DNA from 4 places in the Mesorhizobium sp. 131-3-5 genome. Region 1 is predicted to be linked to each of the others. Evidence: predicted binding sites of a transcription regulator. Region 1 holds the regulator's gene; each other region holds the start of a gene.

Region 1 (2,204 bases):
GAGGCTATGGACGCGCTGCGCGAAGCGATCGCCATCGAGCATCACACCGCAATCATGGAAGCGGCGCTCGATCGCGACGTCGAGCGGGCAAAGGCGCTGATGACGGCGCATATCGGCTACACGCTGCATGTCTATGTCCACAGCGAAGACAACGGCGCCAACACCTACACCGCGCGCGCCGGCAGCCTGAAAGCGGTTTCCGGATGACGTCGCCGCGGCGTCCAGATCCACGCGGCCGTGGCCGGCCTGAACCCGCGACCGTTGGCATTTTGATTTCGTTTCGTTCCGCCGGAAATGGATCGATACACCGTACAAATCCGCTCTGTGGACGCCTCTCAAACGCCTGATGCCAAACCGCATCCAGGGGTAGGCCACAGGCCATTAACCAAAATGATTTCAATGAACCTGCGGGGGAGCGGAAGCGGTCGAGCGCGGCCCGCTGCCGGGGCCAAATAATTTCAGACGCGTTAACAAATTCATTAAACTTTAAACAGTTGCGGAACACAACTGGAACAGATAGTGTTTGTTCTGGGTTTGTTTTTCGATTCTGATTCACACCCGTCGTTCAATGCCTTGGGGGCCGCCATGCTGACACGCAAGCAACATGAACTGCTGATGTTCATTCATGAACGGCTCAAGGAAAGCGGCATTCCGCCTTCCTTCGACGAGATGAAGGAAGCGCTCGATCTTGCCTCCAAGTCAGGCATTCATCGCCTGATCACGGCACTGGAGGAACGCGGCTTCATTCGCCGGCTGCCCAACCGGGCGCGGGCGCTGGAAGTGCTGCGGCTGCCGGATTCGATCGCACCCGGCCTCAACGCGGCAAAGAAATTCTCGCCAAGCGTCATCCAGGGCAGCCTCGGCCAGGGTGGTCTTGGCCGCCAGATCAAGCCGGCGGCATCGCGCTTGCCCGCGGCCGGCAATAATGACGATGCGGTTTCCGCCGTGTCGATCCCGGTGATGGGTCGCATCGCCGCTGGTGTGCCGATCGATGCCATCCAGCATCAGACACATTCGATCTCGGTACCGCCGGACATGATCATGGGTGGCGAGCATTATGCACTTGAGGTCAAGGGCGACTCGATGATCGACGCCGGCATCTTCGACGGCGACACGGTCATCATCCGCAACGCCGACACGGCGAGCCCGGGCGAGATCGTCGTGGCGTTGGTCGACGAGGAGGAAGCAACCCTGAAACGGTTCCGCCGCAAGGGCGCCTCGATCGCCCTTGAAGCCGCCAACCCGGCCTACGAGACGCGCATTTTCGGGCCAGACAGGGTCAAGGTGCAAGGCAAGCTTGTCGGGTTGATCCGGCGCTACTGAGCAGGAACGGCCGGCTTTTCGGGTTTTTGATAGGGCGGCAGCCCCCTCGCCTCGCGCGAAAATTTTCGCTGCTCGTGCCAGGGCCGATATGGCCCGTCCACCGCGAAGCTGATGATTGGCGGACCTGTCGCCGATTGGCGGTCGAAGAAGACGGCGGCACTGCCCTTGCGGGCAAGTTGCCGTTTGGTGACGACAACAACCAGCGGATTGTGGCAGGAATCATAGCCGGTTGCGTCATTGACGACGATCAAATCGGCGAAGCCGCAAGCCTTCCAGGTGTCCTTGCGGTCTTCGACATGCGCGATGATCGCCCCTGACGGATGCCGGGCAAGACAGACGCCATCCGTGCAATAAAACGGCGCTCCCGGCGGCAGATTGGCGGCATCGGCAATGTCGAATTGCCAGTCCGCCTTGTCGAACATCTCCGGCACGACGATGGTTTCGGACACCAGCGCGCGTTTCCAATTGTCGACGGTGAACTCGTTCGGGCGAGCCCGGCTGACCGCGAGTTCTCCACCGCCGATCGGCAGCGCCACCAAACGCGCATCTTCGGAAATCAGCACATCCGGGGCGCGCGTATCCGATACTGTCAGCAGGCCGGCAAGCGCGAATGGCACTGCCGCGAGCCGCAGCCAGGTCGTCGCCATCGTCGCGATGATCAGGGCGATGGTCACCAGCAGCACGGATTGCTGCGAAATCAGCCCGACCGCATCGACCGGGGAGCGCTCCGATATCCACGCCGATATGGCGATCATTGCGGTCAGGCCCTTGCCCATCACGTAAAGGAAGGGACCGTCGGCACCAAAGGGCATCGCAAGCGAACTGAGAACAGCGAAAGGCATGACAATCAGTGACACGATCGGCATGACGGCCAGATTGGC
Region 2 (2,204 bases), 1.0 Mb from region 1:
GCTTTCCTCCAGATGCGAGACCGAGATCGCCAGCAGCGAGATGGTCTTTTCGTGTGAATGGTCGGCGAGCACGCCGCGCACAAGGTCGCCGGCGATCTCGGCCAGCATGGTGGTCGCCGAGATAGGCTGATCCAGCGTGATCGAACGCGTGACGGCGCTGAGATCGGCAAAGCGCACGCGCACCGTCACCGTGCGGCCCGGCCGCGCCTTGGCGCGCAGCCGGCTGGCGACGCGGTCGGCCAGATGCAGCAGCGTCGGCACGATCACCTGCGCCACGGCAGGCTTTTGCCCAAGCGCCGATTGCGCGCCGGCCGAGTGTGCCCGGCGCCCGGTCTCCAGTTTCCGCGGATCGCGGTTCCATGCGAGAGCGGCGAGCTTTTCGCCGGCGGCGGGACCGAGCAGCCGCGTCAGCGCGCCGCTATGCGTCCTGGCCAGCTCGCCGATGGTCTCGATGCCGATTTCGGCCAGCCGCGCCTTGGTCGCCGGACCGACGCCCCACATCAACGAGACCGGCAAATCGTGCAGGAAGGCCAGTTCGTTGCCGGGGTCGACCACCACCAGCCCGTCGGGCTTGGCGACCTGCGAGGCGATCTTGGCCAGATGCTTGGTGCGGGCGACGCCGATCGAGATCGGCAGGCCGAGTTCGGCCCGCACGCGGCGGCGGATCGCCGTGGCGATCTCTTGCGGCTGCCCGAACAGATGCGTGCAGCCGGCGACATCGGCGAAGGCCTCGTCGATGGAAATGCGCTCGACCACCGGCGTGAAATCGTCGAGCACCTTGATCGCCGCGTCGCCCAGCCGCTGGTAGTGGCTGAAATTGCCGCCAACGAAGATCAGTTGCGGGCAAAGCTCGCGCGCCTTGCGCCCCGGCATGCCGCCGCGCACGCCGAAGGCGCGCGCTTCATAGGAGGCGGCGAGCACCACGCCGCCGCCGACCGCGATCGGCTTGCCGCGTAGCGACGGGTCGAGCAGCTGCTCGACCGAGGCATAGAAGGCATCGAGATCGGCATGCAGGATGGTGGCTGTCGTTTCCATCCGGCTGCATATCCGCGGTTGCTGATGGATCGGAACGAATAGAGAACATAACATGTACATCTGTCAAGCGGCATGTCCGCGTCCGGCTGTATCGCCTGCTCTCTTCCCGCGAAAATTGCGCGGCCCATGTCGGATCGCGGTTTTCAACAACGTCTTCAAGACGGGCAACGAGGCTGTCAGCATGCCTGAATGCGGAAGGAGCACGACATGACCGACCACATCATCGCGCCTTACTCGGACTGGTTTGAGGCGCACAAATCGCATCTCGCAAAGGAGAAGGCGTTGACCCGACAGCGTCAACAACTCGCGGCGGAGCGGCGCGCGCTGCCGTGGCTGCGCATCGACAAGCTCTACGAGTTCGATACGACCCAGGGCAGGAAATCGCTGGCCGATCTCTTCGGGGGTCGCAGCCAGTTGATCATTTATCACTTCATGTTTCCGCCCAATGCGGACTATCGCTGCACCGGCTGTTCATTCCTTTGCGACCACATCGACGCCGCCAACCAGCATCTCAGGCATCACGACGTCTCCCTGGTCGTCTGCGCGCGCGCTCCCCTGGCCGAGCTCATGGATTTCAAGGCGCGGATGAATTGGCAGTTCGATTGGGTTTCGTCATTCGGCAGCGATTTCAATTTCGACTTCCAGGTGTCGTTCACCGAGGACCAGATCAAGTCGGGCAAGGTGCTGTTCAATTTCGAAGAGGTCGCGATGAAAGGCAGGGATCGCGGCGGCGCGACCGTTTTCTACAGGGATGACGATGGCACGATCTACTGCACTTTCCAGGTGCGGAGCCGGGGCGGCGAGAACCTGATCGGGACCTATAGCTATCTCGACCTCACTCCCATCGGCCGCAATGAAAACGGGCCATCGCATACGCTGGGCGATTGGGTTCGCCTTCACGACGAGTATGATGGCTGACGATCCGTCATCGCCGCGCGGTTGGGGCGCCTCGGCCTCGCGGCATCCTTCAAGAGTTTCGGCGATCATGTGTTCGCCAGATGTTCGGCCCGCAGCGCCGCCTTCATCCGTTCCAGCGCCGGCTCGCCGCCGGCCGCCAGTTCGTCGGCGGTGCGGGCGAGCTGATCGTCGGCCTTGCGGTGCTTGCTGCCCCAGGCGCCGAGCGTGGCCAGCACCGGCAACAGGTCGATGCCGGCTTCCGTCAGCCGGTA
Region 3 (2,204 bases), 480 kb from region 1:
CCTGGCGCAGCGGCAGGCCGCGCAGCAAGGCTGCCACCGTCGCACCCGCCAGCGCGTCGCCGGCGCCGGTGACGTCGGCGACTTTTCTGGGGGCAGGCGGTTGGATCGAAAAAGCGCCTGTCTCGTCGAAACCCAGCACCGGCGCGCTGCCTGCCGTCACGACGCCGCTGGCAAGGCCGCTGCATCGCAAACCGTCGACGACGTCTCGCTCGGCGGCATTTGCATTGACGCCGGCCAGCGCGACGGCCTCGCGCCGGTTCATGAAGACCAGTGCCAGCGCGCCGAGCACCGGTATCAGCCGCACGACCTTGGCCGGCGAAATGGCAATGGCATAGACCGGCTTGCCGGCGGCAAGCGAAACCAGCCGCTCCAGTGCCGAAGACGGCAGATTGGCATCGCACAGTATGGCATCGGCGGCTGCGATCGCCTCGCGGACCTTGGAGCGCCTCATCTGCTTGGGAAACGCCAGATCGTACAGCGCCATGTCGGCGAAGCCGACGATCAACTCGCCCTCGCGATCGATCAGCGCCGTATAGCTCGGCGTCGTGCGGTCGAGGAAGACCGCCGACAGGTCTGCGATGCCTGCCTCGGCGATGGCTCGCGAAATGGTGTCGGCCCCGGCATCGCCGCCGCGCATCGACATCAGCGAGCCCGATACGCCGCGCCGCACCGTGCTGCGCAGCGCGTTGAACACGCCGCCGCCGACATCCTCGCGCATCGTGCCGGGATTGGACGCGGCCGGCACGTAGGCGCCGGACACCTGGCCACGCCGGTCGATATGGGCGCCGCCCACGGCCAGTATCTCTATGGATTTCACCATGCTGGCGATATGCCCTTTGTTATTGCGACTGCACAAGCGCTAGACTGCGCCGCAGACCTTCGCCAGCAAGATGGCGATTCGGCGGATCGATACAATCGAACAGTCTGGCCCAATGTGGGGCGCGTTCCTGTTCGATCTCTTGGTACGAAAAAAGAACAAATCCGGATATGACTTGTTTTTCAGATATTTGATCCCTCTTGCCAAACGAGAACAAAAAAGGTACAAAATGGCAGGGATTACGGATTGTCCGGCCTTCATTGACGACCAAGGGGTGATGTATCATGGCTCAGAATTCTTTGCGGCTTGTAGAGGATAAGGCAGTGGACAAATCAAAGGCTCTGGATGCGGCGCTGTCGCAAATCGAGCGGGCTTTCGGCAAGGGCTCGATCATGCGGCTCGGCGCGAACGAGCAGGTCGTCGAGATCGAAACGGTGCCGACCGGCTCGCTCGGCCTCGACATCGCGCTCGGCGTCGGTGGCCTGCCGCGCGGCCGCATCATCGAGATCTACGGGCCGGAAAGCTCGGGCAAGACGACGCTGGCGCTGCACACGGTGGCCGAAGCCCAGAAGAAGGGCGGCATCTGCGCCTTCGTCGACGCCGAACACGCGCTCGACCCGGTCTATGCCCGCAAGCTCGGCGTCGATCTTGAAAACCTGCTGATCTCGCAGCCCGACACCGGCGAGCAGGCGCTGGAGATCTGCGACACGCTGGTGCGTTCCGGCGCCATCGACGTGCTGGTGGTCGATTCGGTCGCGGCACTGACGCCGCGCGCCGAAATCGAGGGCGAGATGGGCGATTCGCTGCCCGGCCTGCAGGCCCGCCTGATGAGCCAGGCGCTGCGCAAGCTGACCGCCTCGATCTCGCGCTCCAACACCATGGTCATCTTCATCAATCAGATCCGCATGAAGATCGGCGTCATGTTCGGTTCGCCCGAGACCACGACCGGCGGCAACGCGCTGAAATTCTACGCGTCGGTGCGCCTCGACATTCGACGCATCGGCTCGGTCAAGGACCGCGACGAGGTCGTCGGCAACCAGACCCGCGTCAAGGTGGTCAAGAACAAGCTGGCGCCGCCCTTCAAGGTGGTCGAGTTTGACATCATGTATGGCGAGGGCGTGTCCAAGACCGGCGAGCTGGTTGATCTCGGCGTCAAGGCCGGCGTGGTCGAGAAGTCCGGCGCCTGGTTCTCCTACAATTCGCAACGCCTCGGCCAGGGCCGAGAAAACGCCAAGCTGTTCCTGCGCGACAATCCCGATACGGCACGCGAAATCGAACTGGCGCTCAGGCAGAATGCCGGGCTGATCGCCGAAAAGTTCCTCGAAAATGGCGGGTCTGAAGGCGGCGACGACGGTTTTGAGGACGAAGCCGGCGCGATGTAGGGCAA
Region 4 (2,204 bases), 1.3 Mb from region 1:
GGCCGATCTGCCAGGCGTAGGGTCCAGCGCCCTTCATGCGCTTGCCCCATTCCGAATCGTAATCCTTGCCGTCGCGCATCGAGCGGATCAGCGACATCACGTGGCGGTAACGGTCGGGATAGTGGCGCAGCAGCCAGTCCTTGAAGATCGGGCTGACCTCCAGCGGCAGACGCAGCACGACGTAACCTGCCTCGCGCGCACCGGCGGCGTACGCCGAATCGAGGATCCGCTCCATCTCCTGGTCGGTGAGGCCGGGGATGATCGGCGCCACCATGACCGAAGCCGGAATGCCGGCGTCAGAAAGCTGCCGGATCGCTTCGAGCCGCTTGGTCGGCGTCGACGCGCGGGGCTCCATCGTCCTGGCCAGTATGCGGTCCATTGTCGTCACCGACAGCGCCACCTTGGCCAGCCCGCGTTCGGCCATGCGCGACAATATGTCGATGTCGCGCGTCACCAGAGCGGATTTGGTGACGATGCCGACCGGATGGCCGCGCGCTTCCAGCACTTCCAGGATCTCGCGCATGATCCGGTACTGTTTCTCGATCGGCTGGTAGGGATCGGTGTTGGTGCCGATGGCGATGGTGCGCGGCTGGTAGCCATCCTTGGATAGTTCCTTGTCGAGCAGCCGCGCCGCATCCGGCTTGGCGAACAGCTTGGATTCGAAATCCAGCCCCGGCGACAGGCCCATGAACGCATGCGTCGGCCGCGCGAAACAATAGACGCAGCCATGTTCACAGCCGCGATAGGGGTTGATCGACCGGTCGAAGGAGATGTCGGGCGATTCGTTGCGGGTGATGATGGTGCGCGGCTTCTCCACCTGCACCTCGGTCTTGAACGGCGGCAGTTCCTCCAGCGAACTCCAGCCATCGTCGAACACATGCCGGCTGACCGGTTCGAAGCGGCCGGACGGATTGATGCCCGCCGACCGTCCGCGGTTGCGGTCCGGACGGATGCGCATGCCACTCTGCTCGATCATCGCATTGGCCATTTCGGCTCGCCCTGCCCCGAAGGCTGCAATGTCGGCGCGCACGATCGGTTCCATCTTGGCCCGCTCCCAGGGACTGTCCATGTTGTTTCGAATCGCTCTGTTCATGAAATTATTCCTATTTTGCCGATGAGAACAAAGCAAGAACTTTTTATGCTGCGCCGCAAAAACTGGCGCTATGCGCGGCTTTCCGCTATTCGGCTAAATATGCTCAGTGTTCTCATCGAAACCCGCAATGACGAGGAGGCTCTCGCCCGTACGCTCGGCTCGCTGATCGGCGGCGCGGTGGAGGGCGTGGTGCGCGACGTCATCGTCTGCGACACCGGCTCCACCGACCAGACGCATCATGTCGCCGAGCATGCTGGCTGCCACTACGTAGCAAGCGGCGGCATCGCCGCCGGGATAAGGCAGGCCAAGGGCGATTGGCTGCTGTTACTGGAGCCGGGCGCGCGGCTGGTGGAGGGCTGGATCGACGCGGTCGTCGCCCACACGGCGAGGCAAACCATGGCGGCACGGTTTTCTCGCGCGCGCGGCAGCCGCGCGCCGTTCCTCGCCCGGGTCTTTTCGGGAAACCGCGCGCTCGCCGACGGGCTGGTGATCAGCAAGCGCCAGGCGGCGTCCCTGTCGAAAAACGCCGGCAGCGCCGAGGCGCTGGCGCGTGGCCTGGCGACGAAGAAGCTCGAAGCCGAGATCTGGGTGGCGCCGCCCAAGCAGCAGCCCCGGGCGCCGAAGTGATTTTTTGCACCTGCTCTGTTTATTGTGCATTGCACAAAATCTGACGCGAGGTTAGCCTTCCCCGAGGTGGGTGAATTGGGTTTGGGTCATGCGAGTGGTGGGCACCGATGCGGCATCGGTGTCACCCTCATGGAAGAGGACCCGATGACCCTTTCAACGCCTGACGAATCCGGAGCCGCCAGTCTCGAGGCGATTGCGCGCAACGGCAGCCTGCTGCGGCGCATTGCCGTGCGCATTCCGACCTATCTCACGGACCTGCGCGAAAACCCTGCCTGGTTGCCGATGTTCATGCTCGCGCGCACCATGCCTGGGCGCCGGATGCATTGGCTGGGCGCAAAGCGCGCGCGTCCTGCCGACAATGTCGGGGATACGATGTTTTCCGGTGTCGCGCGGGCGGCGGTGGTCGATGCTTTGCGTTCCGACGGCCTGTTTTCAGGCCTGGTCCTGCCGCCGGCGATCCATGAAGAGATCGCGGATTTCGCGG

Evidence for each region. The regulator LexA, encoded in region 1, represses DNA repair genes until DNA is damaged. The targets are predictions, from matches to a motif close to TGTTCNNNNTGTGTTCNG.
Region 2: dinB (DNA polymerase IV) is a predicted target of LexA. The motif match lies at 1,066-1,083, and genes of this name have one in related genera.
Region 3: recA (recombinase RecA) is a predicted target of LexA. The motif match lies at 1,027-1,044, and genes of this name have one in related genera.
Region 4: JG747_RS27405 (PA0069 family radical SAM protein) is a predicted target of LexA. The motif match lies at 1,117-1,134, and genes of this name have one in related genera.

The regions. Positions count from the first base shown of each region.
Region 1 covers NZ_AP023254.1:4,272,578-4,274,781, reverse strand. The annotation lists gene JG747_RS20790 (GntR family transcriptional regulator) at 1-207, shown strand, start outside; gene lexA (transcriptional repressor LexA) at 586-1,323, shown strand; gene JG747_RS20780 (ComEC/Rec2 family competence protein) at 1,317-2,204, opposite strand, start outside.
Region 2 covers NZ_AP023254.1:3,275,522-3,277,725, forward strand. The annotation lists gene dinB (DNA polymerase IV) at 1-1,035, opposite strand, end outside; gene JG747_RS16010 (DUF899 domain-containing protein) at 1,243-1,953, shown strand; gene JG747_RS16015 (winged helix-turn-helix transcriptional regulator) at 2,019-2,204, opposite strand, start outside.
Region 3 covers NZ_AP023254.1:4,752,850-4,755,053, reverse strand. The annotation lists gene JG747_RS23290 (carbohydrate kinase family protein) at 1-820, opposite strand, end outside; gene recA (recombinase RecA) at 1,102-2,199, shown strand.
Region 4 covers NZ_AP023254.1:5,570,046-5,572,249, reverse strand. The annotation lists gene JG747_RS27405 (PA0069 family radical SAM protein) at 1-1,042, opposite strand, end outside; gene JG747_RS27400 (glycosyltransferase) at 1,193-1,720, shown strand; gene JG747_RS27395 (hypothetical protein) at 1,865-2,204, shown strand, end outside.